Regions from separate parts of the Nakamurella panacisegetis genome, predicted to be linked through region 2. Evidence: riboswitches for the same ligand, from Rfam matches in the RefSeq annotation. Region 2 holds a riboswitch; the other holds the start of a gene.

Region 1 (4,179 bases), 2.0 Mb from region 2:
CTTTCGGGCCTTCTGCAGCGGCGTCAGCGGCATGGTGCGGAGGGCACCCTTGGAGTAGGCCCGTTCCACGTAGTACTGCACGACCGACAGGACCGTGGTCAGGACGAGATACCAGACGGTGGCCACCATCAGCAGCGGGATGATGTCCTCCGGGTAGGTACTCCCCATGGTCTCGACCTGCCCGAACAGATCGAGCAGGGACACGTAGAACACGATCGAGGTGCCCTTGATCAGACCGATCAGCTGATTGACATAGGACGGCACGATGGTGCGCAGGGCCTGCGGGAGTTGGACGCGCCGGAAGGTCCGCCCCTTGGACATACCGAGCGCGGTGGCTGCCTCGAGCTGTCCCTGGTCCACCGAGAGCAGCCCCGACCGGACTACCTCGGCCGCGTAGGCCGCTTCGTTCAGACTGAGCCCGATGACCGCGATCGCCATGTAGGAGAACAGCTTCGACTCGTCGACGGAGAAGAACGCCGGCCCGAACGGGACACCGAACGACAACCGCGGATAGAGCGCGCTGAAGTTGTACACGAAGATCAACACGACGATCAGCGGAATGGATCGGAACACCCAGATGTACAGCCAGGACAGGCCGGACAGCAGCGGATTCCTCGACGATCGCCCGACGGCCAGGATGATGCCGCCGATCAGCCCGAGGACGGCACTGTAGGCGGCCACCTGCAGGGTGACCACCAGCCCGTCGAGGATGACCGGCCGGAGGAACCAGTAGCGGAAGCGGGACCACTGGTAGAACGGGTTGGTGATGAGCCCGTGACCGAACTGGGCGAAGATCACCACGACAACGGCGATGGCGATCCACCGGCCCGGATGGCGCAGCGGAATCACTCGCTGCAGAGCCGTTTTCGGTCTCGCAGCTGACGTGGCGAGCGTCGGCGGGGCGCTCGTCACATTCTTTTCGAGCGGAGTGGTGGACAAGAGATATCTCCATCAATGGCGTCGACGGCAGCAATGATCGCTGGGACGTCGATCGAAAGGACTGAACGGTTGCACAAATCGCCCTGGCGCGCTGATGGCGCAGGACTGCGGTTTGTGGGGTGCCGCCGTGGGTACGGACGGCCTGTCGGTCAGGCCTTACAGAGCGCGCTGGAGACCCGCTGGAGATCGACGTGACGACGTGAGACGCCCAACAGTGACCGCAACCGCGCCACGACGTGGGCGATTGCCGCAAGACCGGTACTGGCCTGGGCTTTCATGTTGATCGTCTCGTCCGTTCGTCCGGCCACAGCAGTGGCCCCACGCTTGCGGGGCTCGGGGTCGAGCACCGCCTGGTCGTCATCCGGAGCACCCCACCGTGTTCGGCACTTGATGTGCACCGAGGGTTGCCGCCCAGCGAGCCGGAGCTTGTCGCTGAATCTCATGACCGTGGAACGAAGCTAACACCGGGAAGCACGCCGGTCAACTCGCGAATGGTCGCCCCCGCGCAGCCATTTCCCCTGAAGCGATTAACGGTCGGGAACGCCGGCCGGCGGTCGGGCCCTCGAACTGGGCATTTTTCGCGGTGTTATGTTGTTCGGCAGGTAATGAGTGTCAGCGTGCAGCCCTGGCTTGCTGGCCGGCAACCCTCCTTCGCGGCGGGGTGCTCCAGGTGACGACCTGGTGATCGCCGATCGGCGGTCGCAAGCGCGAGTCGGCCCGCCGGCCGCCTCCTGACAAGCCCGAACCCATCCCATCCCCCTTGTGAAGGTCTACTCATGTCATCACCTCTCCATCTGGCCATCGCCCTCGAGGGAGCCGGATGGCATCCGGCTGCCTGGCGTGAACCGTCGGCCCGTCCGGCTGACCTGTTCGGAGCCGACTACTGGCTCGATCTGGTCGCTCTGGCCGAGCGTGGTCTGGCCGACTTCCTCACCATCGAGGACTCTTTCTCCCTGGATGCCACCGGCCTGTCGACCGACGAGGACGACACCAATCAGGTCCGCGGTCGGCTGGATGCCGTGTTGATCGCGGACCGGGTGGCCCCGACGACACGACACATCGGCCTGGTGCCGACGGTGCTGGCCACACACACCGAGCCGTTCCACATCTCCAAGGCCATCGCCACCCTCGACCACGTCAGTACCGGCCGAGGGGGCGTGCGGGTGCAGGTATCGGCCCGAGCGGCCGAGGCCGCGCACGTCGGCCGCCGGCAGCTCCCCCTGATCACCCAGGAGAACTATTTCGAACCGGCGGCCCAGCAGGCTCTCTCGGTTCTGCTCGACGAGGCGACGGACTTCGTCGAGGTGATCCGCCGGCTGTGGGACAGCTGGGAGGACAACGCCGAGATCCGTGACGTCACCACCGGACGGTTCATCGACCGCGACAAGATCCACTACATCGATTTCCAGGGTCAGTTCTTCTCGGTCAAGGGACCGTCGATCGTGCCGCGCCCGCCTCAGGGCCAACCGCTGGTGACCGCGTTGGCCCACTCACCGATCGTCTACCGGTTCGCCGCCCGCAGCGCCGATGTCGTCTTCGTCACCCCGGCCGACACCCAGAGCGCGCGCCGGATCCTGGACGAGGTCCGGACGGAGCTCAGGGGCGTCGGCCGCCCGGAGGGCGAACTAGCCGTCTACGCCGATGTCGTGGTCTTCCTGGATTCGCCGACCGAGACCGGCGAGGCGAGAAGAGCTCGATTGGACGCCCTCTCGGGTGCGCCCTACGTTTCCGACGCGTACATCTTCGCCGGTTCGGCCGGTGATTTAGCGGATCTGCTCCTGGCCTGGCAGTCGATCGGCTACACCGGCTTCCGGCTGCGTCCCGGAACTCTCCCGGACGACCTGACCGCCATCACCGAGGACCTGGTTCCCGAACTCCAGTCTCGTGGCGCCTTCCGCACCGAGTACGAATCCGACACCCTCCGCGGGCTGCTGGGTCTGGGCCGCCCGACAAACCGCTACGCCGTTCCGGCTCCGATCACAGGAAGGGTCTGAATCCACGATGACCAAGCCCCGCAAGCAGATCCATCTCGCCGCACACTTCCCGGGCGTGAACAACACCACGGTGTGGAGTGACCCACGATCGGGTAGCCACATCGAATTCGAGTCGTTCCGCCGGTTCGCACAGATCGCCGAGCGGGCAAGATTCGACTTCATCTTTCTGGCCGAGGGCCTGCGACTGCGCGAGCAGAACGGGAAGATCTATGACCTCGACGTCGTCGGTCGCCCGGACACGTTCGGCATCCTCACCGCCCTGGCTGCCGTCACCGACCACATCGGCCTCACCGGCACCATCAACTCCACCTTCAACGAGCCGTACGACGTGGCGCGGCAGTTCGCCAGCCTGGACCACCTGTCCAACGGCCGGGCGGCCTGGAACGTGGTCACCTCCTGGGACGCCTTCACCGGCGAGAACTTCCGCCGTGGCGGGTTTCTGGCCCAGGAGCAGCGGTACGAGCGGGCCCAGCGGTTCCTGAACGCCACCGTCGAGCTGTTCGACTCTTGGGTGGGTGATGAGATCCTTGCCGACAAGGTCTCGGGTCAATTCCTCACCCACGGCCACCCGGGCGGATTCTCCGTGCGCGACAACCACTTCGATATCCACGGCAATTTCAACGTGCCGCGCAGTCCGCAGGGCCGGCCAGTCATCTTCCAGGCCGGCGATTCCGACGCCGGCCGGGAGTTCGCCGCCGAGTCCGCGGACGCCATCTTCACTCGGCACGGCACCCTGGGGGCCGGGCAGGCGTTCTACGCGGACATCAAGGGTCGGCTGGCCAAGTTCAATCGGCGTCACGAGGAGCTGCTGGTGCTACCCGCGGCGACCTTCATCCTGGGCGACACCGATGCCGAGGCCCAGGAGTACGCCGCGCAGGTTCGTCGACAGCAGGTCAGCGGACAGACGGCCATCAAGTTCGCCGAGCAGCTCTGGAACCGCGACCTGAGCGCCTACGACCCCGACGGCCCGCTGCCCGAGGTCGACCCCTTGGTCGGCGAGAACACCATCGCCAAGGGGCGAGCCAGCGTCCGCATGAACGCCGACCCAATCGCAGTGGCCCACGAGTGGCGCGAACTCGCAGTGGCCAAGGCCCTTTCGCTCCGGGACGTCGTGGTCGAGAAGACCGCCCGGCAGAACTTCATCGGAACCCCGGCGACCGTGGCCGCCGCCATCGACCAGTACGTCCAGGCGGACGCCAGCGACGGGTTCATTCTGGTCCCGCACATCACCCCGGACGGGCTGAGC
Region 2 (4,179 bases):
ACGCAGACCGGCGGCAGCATCGTGCTGCCCTCGAACCAGCAGAACCTCACCGGTCTCAAGCCGACGATGGGCCGCACGTCGATCTACGGCGTCATCCCCCTGTCGTACACGCGCGACCATTCCGGTCCACTGGCCCGCGACGTGCTCGACGCGGCCGTCATGCTGAGCGTGATGGCCGGCCCGGACCGCAACGATCCGCGCACCCTCGGCCTGCCCGCCGTGCCCGATCTGGTGGCGTCGGCGCTGCCGGTCCGTCGCGGCGGCAAGGTGGTGATGCGTCGCAGCACCCGCATCGGTGTGCCGGCCGATTTCCTCACCGGCGTCACCGACCCGGTGAAGAAGCTGCGCACCGATTTCCTGAACACCATGGCCAAGATCCCCGGGGCGAAGCTGGTGGACGTCACCTACCCGAACGACTGGGCCCTGCTCACCGGCACCTTCAATGCGATCCGGCTCAGCGAACGCACGGAGCCGTTCCTGCCCTACCTGCAGAAGGACCTGACGCTGTTCGGAGTGTCGTTGTTGTCCTGGCTGCAGGGCATCTTCCTGTCCGGCGACGAGTGGATCACCGGCCAGCGGGCGAAGAACCACCTGATCCGCGAGGTGCTCGACGGGGTCATGAGCAAGTGCGACGTGCTGCTGCAGACCAGCGTCGTCCCGTTCGACATCCTCGGCCTGCCGGAGATCGGCTTCCCGATCGGCTTCCAGGCGCTCGGCGCGAACCCCACGGTGCCGGTCGGCGGCATCCTGGGCGCCGGACCCTACGAGGAGGACCGGCTGATCGAGGTGGTGGCCGCGTACCAGGCCAGCACCGACTGGCACCTGCGGCGTCCGGCCGATCCGGTGCTCCCGGCCATCACGCCGAAGGTCAGGGCGGCCGTCACCGCCGGAACGCGCCTGACCCCGGAGTACGTGGCCGCCAACGGCGCCTGATCGCGAGGCGGCGGTGCCCGGAAGGGCACCGCCGCCCGGTTCGGTTGCCGCCTCGGTGCATCCGGCTCGGTACGGCTCAGTACGGCCGAGTCAGGCCGATCGGAGCCGGGCGGTCGGGCGACGACGGCGGTTCCTCATCGGCCCGGTAGTTGTCCTCGAACTCCTGCCGTTCCTCGATCTTCTTCTTGATGCGGCCAAGGCCCGGTAGCGCGCCGAGCATCTCGTTCAGTTCCTTCGACACGTCGAGCAGGTCGCGGAGATCCGGGGCCACCGTGCCGAGGGTGTCCAGGATCGGGACGATGTCCTGCCGCATCTTCTCGGCCAGGTCGGGCAGCGTGTCGACCAACTGCACGATCGCGTCCACCTCGACCGGGCTGGTCGTGTCGGCCAGCCGGGCCAACATCGGCTCCAGGCGGGCCAGCACGGGCTGGTAGCCGTCCAGGAGCGGTGTGATCCGGTCGGTCAGCACATCGGCCCGTCCGACCACGGTCTCTACCCGGGACACCACGGTCTCGGTCCGGATGACCACGCCGGCCGCGCGCCGATTGGTCGTCTCGACCTCGTCCATGAGGGCGGCCACCCGAACCATGATCATCTCCACCTCACCGACGATGGTCACCAACCGCGGCACCAGGCCGATCGCGGTCTCGATGGCGCCGTAGCCCCGGCCGGCCAGCTTGAGCAGATCGTTCGGTCCTGGAATTCGCATGCCCGGCAGTTACCCAATCGCCGGTCGATTCACCATCGGTTCAGCCGTTCCTGCCGCCGGGCCGTCCGTTCGACGGCCGCGTGATGTGGTTCACCGCCTCCGGTGTTGGTCGGAGCCGGTCGGGCGTGACTATGCTCGAACGAGCTCAAGAGTGTCAGCGTCAAGATCCGGCTCGCTGACCGGCAACCCTTCTCCGCGATGGGGTGCCCCGGAGATAGAGCCGGCCGGCTTGTCCGGCAATTCGCGGCTCTGCTCCCAGGGCCTTCTTCGCCCGAGAGGACAGCTCCGTGTCGATCCCGCCGCCGGCCCGGCCGACCGTCGACTTCACCGTGCGCCAGGCCTTCGTCATGGACGAATCCGGCGACTTCGGGCCGCCGACCGACCTGCAGGTGACGGGCGGCCGGATCGCCGCGATCGGTCCGGATCTGCCCCGCAATTCGCTCGACGTGGACCTGAGCGGATGCTGGCTGATGCCGGGTGTGGTCGACGCCCACCTGCACGCGGTCACACACAGCTTCGACGGCTGGGAACAGCTCAACACCCCGTACAGCTACCGGATCACCGAGACCCTCGACGCGCTACGGCGCACCCTGGCGGCCGGCGTGACGTTCGTCCGCGACGCGGGCGGTCTGGACGCCGGGGTTCGCGACGCTGTCGCCGCCGGCCTCTCCGAGGCACCGGAACTGCAGGTCAGCGTCGTGCCGCTGAGCCGGACCGGCGGCCACGGCGACGGTTTCCTGGCCGGCGTCGGGCGACCGTACCCGGTTGACGGGATGCTGCCGGACTACCCGGGACGGCCCCCGCACGTCGCCGACGGGGTGGACGAGGTGCGACGCGTGGTGCGCACCATCCTGCGCAGCGGGGCCGACTGGATCAAGATCATGGCCACCGGCGGCGTGATGTCGGCCGGGGCCGGGGAGTTCCCGGCCGAATTCACCGGCGAGGAGCTGACCACGGCGATCGTCGAGGCGGACCGCCGGGGCAAGCCGGCGATGGTGCACGCCCTTGGCGGTCCGGCCATCGGGCAGGCCCTTCGCGCCGGAGCCCGTTCGATCGAGCACGGACTCTGGCTCACCGAGGCCGACGCCGACCTGATGGCCTCCACCGGGGCCACCCTGGTCCCGACACTCGGGATCTACGCCCACCTGGCCGAACTCGCGGCCACCCCGGGCGCGCTCCCCGCGGCCACCGCCGACCGAGCCCGCGCCGCCGGAGTCGCGTTGGGCGATGCGGTCCGGATCGCGCGGGCGGCCGGCGTTCCGATCGCCCTCGGCACCGATTTCGCCCATCGTGACCACCACGGGCACAACCTCACCGAGATAGCGCATCTCGTCGCGGCCGGCCTCACCGTGGCCGAGGCGCTGGTGGCCGCCACCTCGGCCGGAGCCGATCTGTGCGGGGTGGGCCACCTCACCGGGCGGCTGCGGGTCGGGTACCGCTTCGACGCCGTCGTCCTGGACGCCGATCCCAGCGACCCGGAGACCTTCCGCTCGCCGGAGTCGGTCGGCGGCGTCTTCGCGGCCGGTCGTCCGGTGCGCCCCCACCCGCGGTGGCCCATGTCCCGATGTTGATCGCACCCGCCGCATGCGCCCCCTCACGAGCACTCCAGGAAAGTTGAACCCCATGTCCCAGAACATCTCCCGTCGTCAGCTACTGAGATTCGGCGCCGGCAGTGCCGGCCTGATGATCATCACCCCGATCATCGCCGCCTGCTCGACCCCGAGCACACCCATCGCTGCGTCGTCGACGCCGAGCACATCCACCGCCGGCGGGTCGGCCGGGTCGTCAGGTGCCTCGTCCGCACCCGGCTCGGCGACGGCGACGGCGACGGCCGCGACCGGCGGCGGCTCGGGCACCCTGAAGTACGCCCGCACCACCGGCCCGACCAGCCTGGACCCGCACAACACGATCGCCTCCGGCGACGTCTACACGCTCAACCAGATCTTCGAGCCGCTGTACGTCACCGACGTGAAGGGTGAGCTGAAGCCGCATCTGGCCACCGGGCACACCGTCTCGGCCGACGGGAAGACCTACACGTTCACCCTGCGCAAGGGGGTCACCTTCTCCGACGGCTCCCCCCTGACCGCGAAGGATGTCGTCTACTCGCTGCTGCGCTCGCGTGACTTCCCGAAGTCGCCGCTCGGGTTCCTGGACAGCGCGATCAAGACCGTCACGGCCAAGGACGATCTCACGGTCGTGGTCGTCCTGAAACAGCCGTGGGCACCGCTGATCTCCGACATCTCGGCGTTCTCCAACTCCATCGTCCCGGACAAGTTGCAGGGCAAGACGGCAGCCGCCTTCTTCCAGGCCCCGATCGGAACCGGCCCGTTCACGCTGACCTCCTGGACCAAGGGCGGCACCGTGGTGCTGGCGCGCAACACCAGGTACTGGCAGTCCGGGCTGCCGTATCTGGACGGGGTGGAGTTCAGCATCGTCAGCGACGACAACCAGCTGGTGCAGCAGTTGCAGGGCTCGCAGGTCGACGTCATCGATTCGGTGCCGCCGGCGAACGTCGCCGACATCAAGTCCAACTCGGC

The links. Region 2 has a riboswitch for S-adenosylmethionine ahead of BLS97_RS21080 (metal-dependent hydrolase family protein). Riboswitches for the same ligand answer to the same signal wherever they lie in the genome.
Region 1: linked by a shared signal. The riboswitch ahead of BLS97_RS11765 (LLM class flavin-dependent oxidoreductase) and the one ahead of BLS97_RS21080 (metal-dependent hydrolase family protein) in region 2 are both predicted to bind S-adenosylmethionine.

What each region holds. Positions count from the first base shown of each region.
Region 1 is NZ_LT629710.1:2,663,386-2,667,564, reverse strand. It holds gene BLS97_RS23505 (amino acid ABC transporter permease) at 1-939, opposite strand, end outside; gene BLS97_RS24500 (putative leader peptide) at 1,089-1,217, opposite strand; SAM riboswitch class IV at 1,255-1,386, opposite strand; SAM riboswitch class IV at 1,541-1,653, shown strand; gene BLS97_RS11765 (LLM class flavin-dependent oxidoreductase) at 1,716-2,933, shown strand; gene BLS97_RS11760 (NtaA/DmoA family FMN-dependent monooxygenase) at 2,941-4,179, shown strand, end outside.
Region 2 is NZ_LT629710.1:4,672,781-4,676,959, forward strand. It holds gene BLS97_RS21070 (amidase) at 1-933, shown strand, start outside; gene BLS97_RS21075 (hypothetical protein) at 1,010-1,642, opposite strand; SAM riboswitch class IV at 1,786-1,892, shown strand; gene BLS97_RS21080 (metal-dependent hydrolase family protein) at 1,930-3,213, shown strand; gene BLS97_RS21085 (ABC transporter substrate-binding protein) at 3,266-4,179, shown strand, end outside.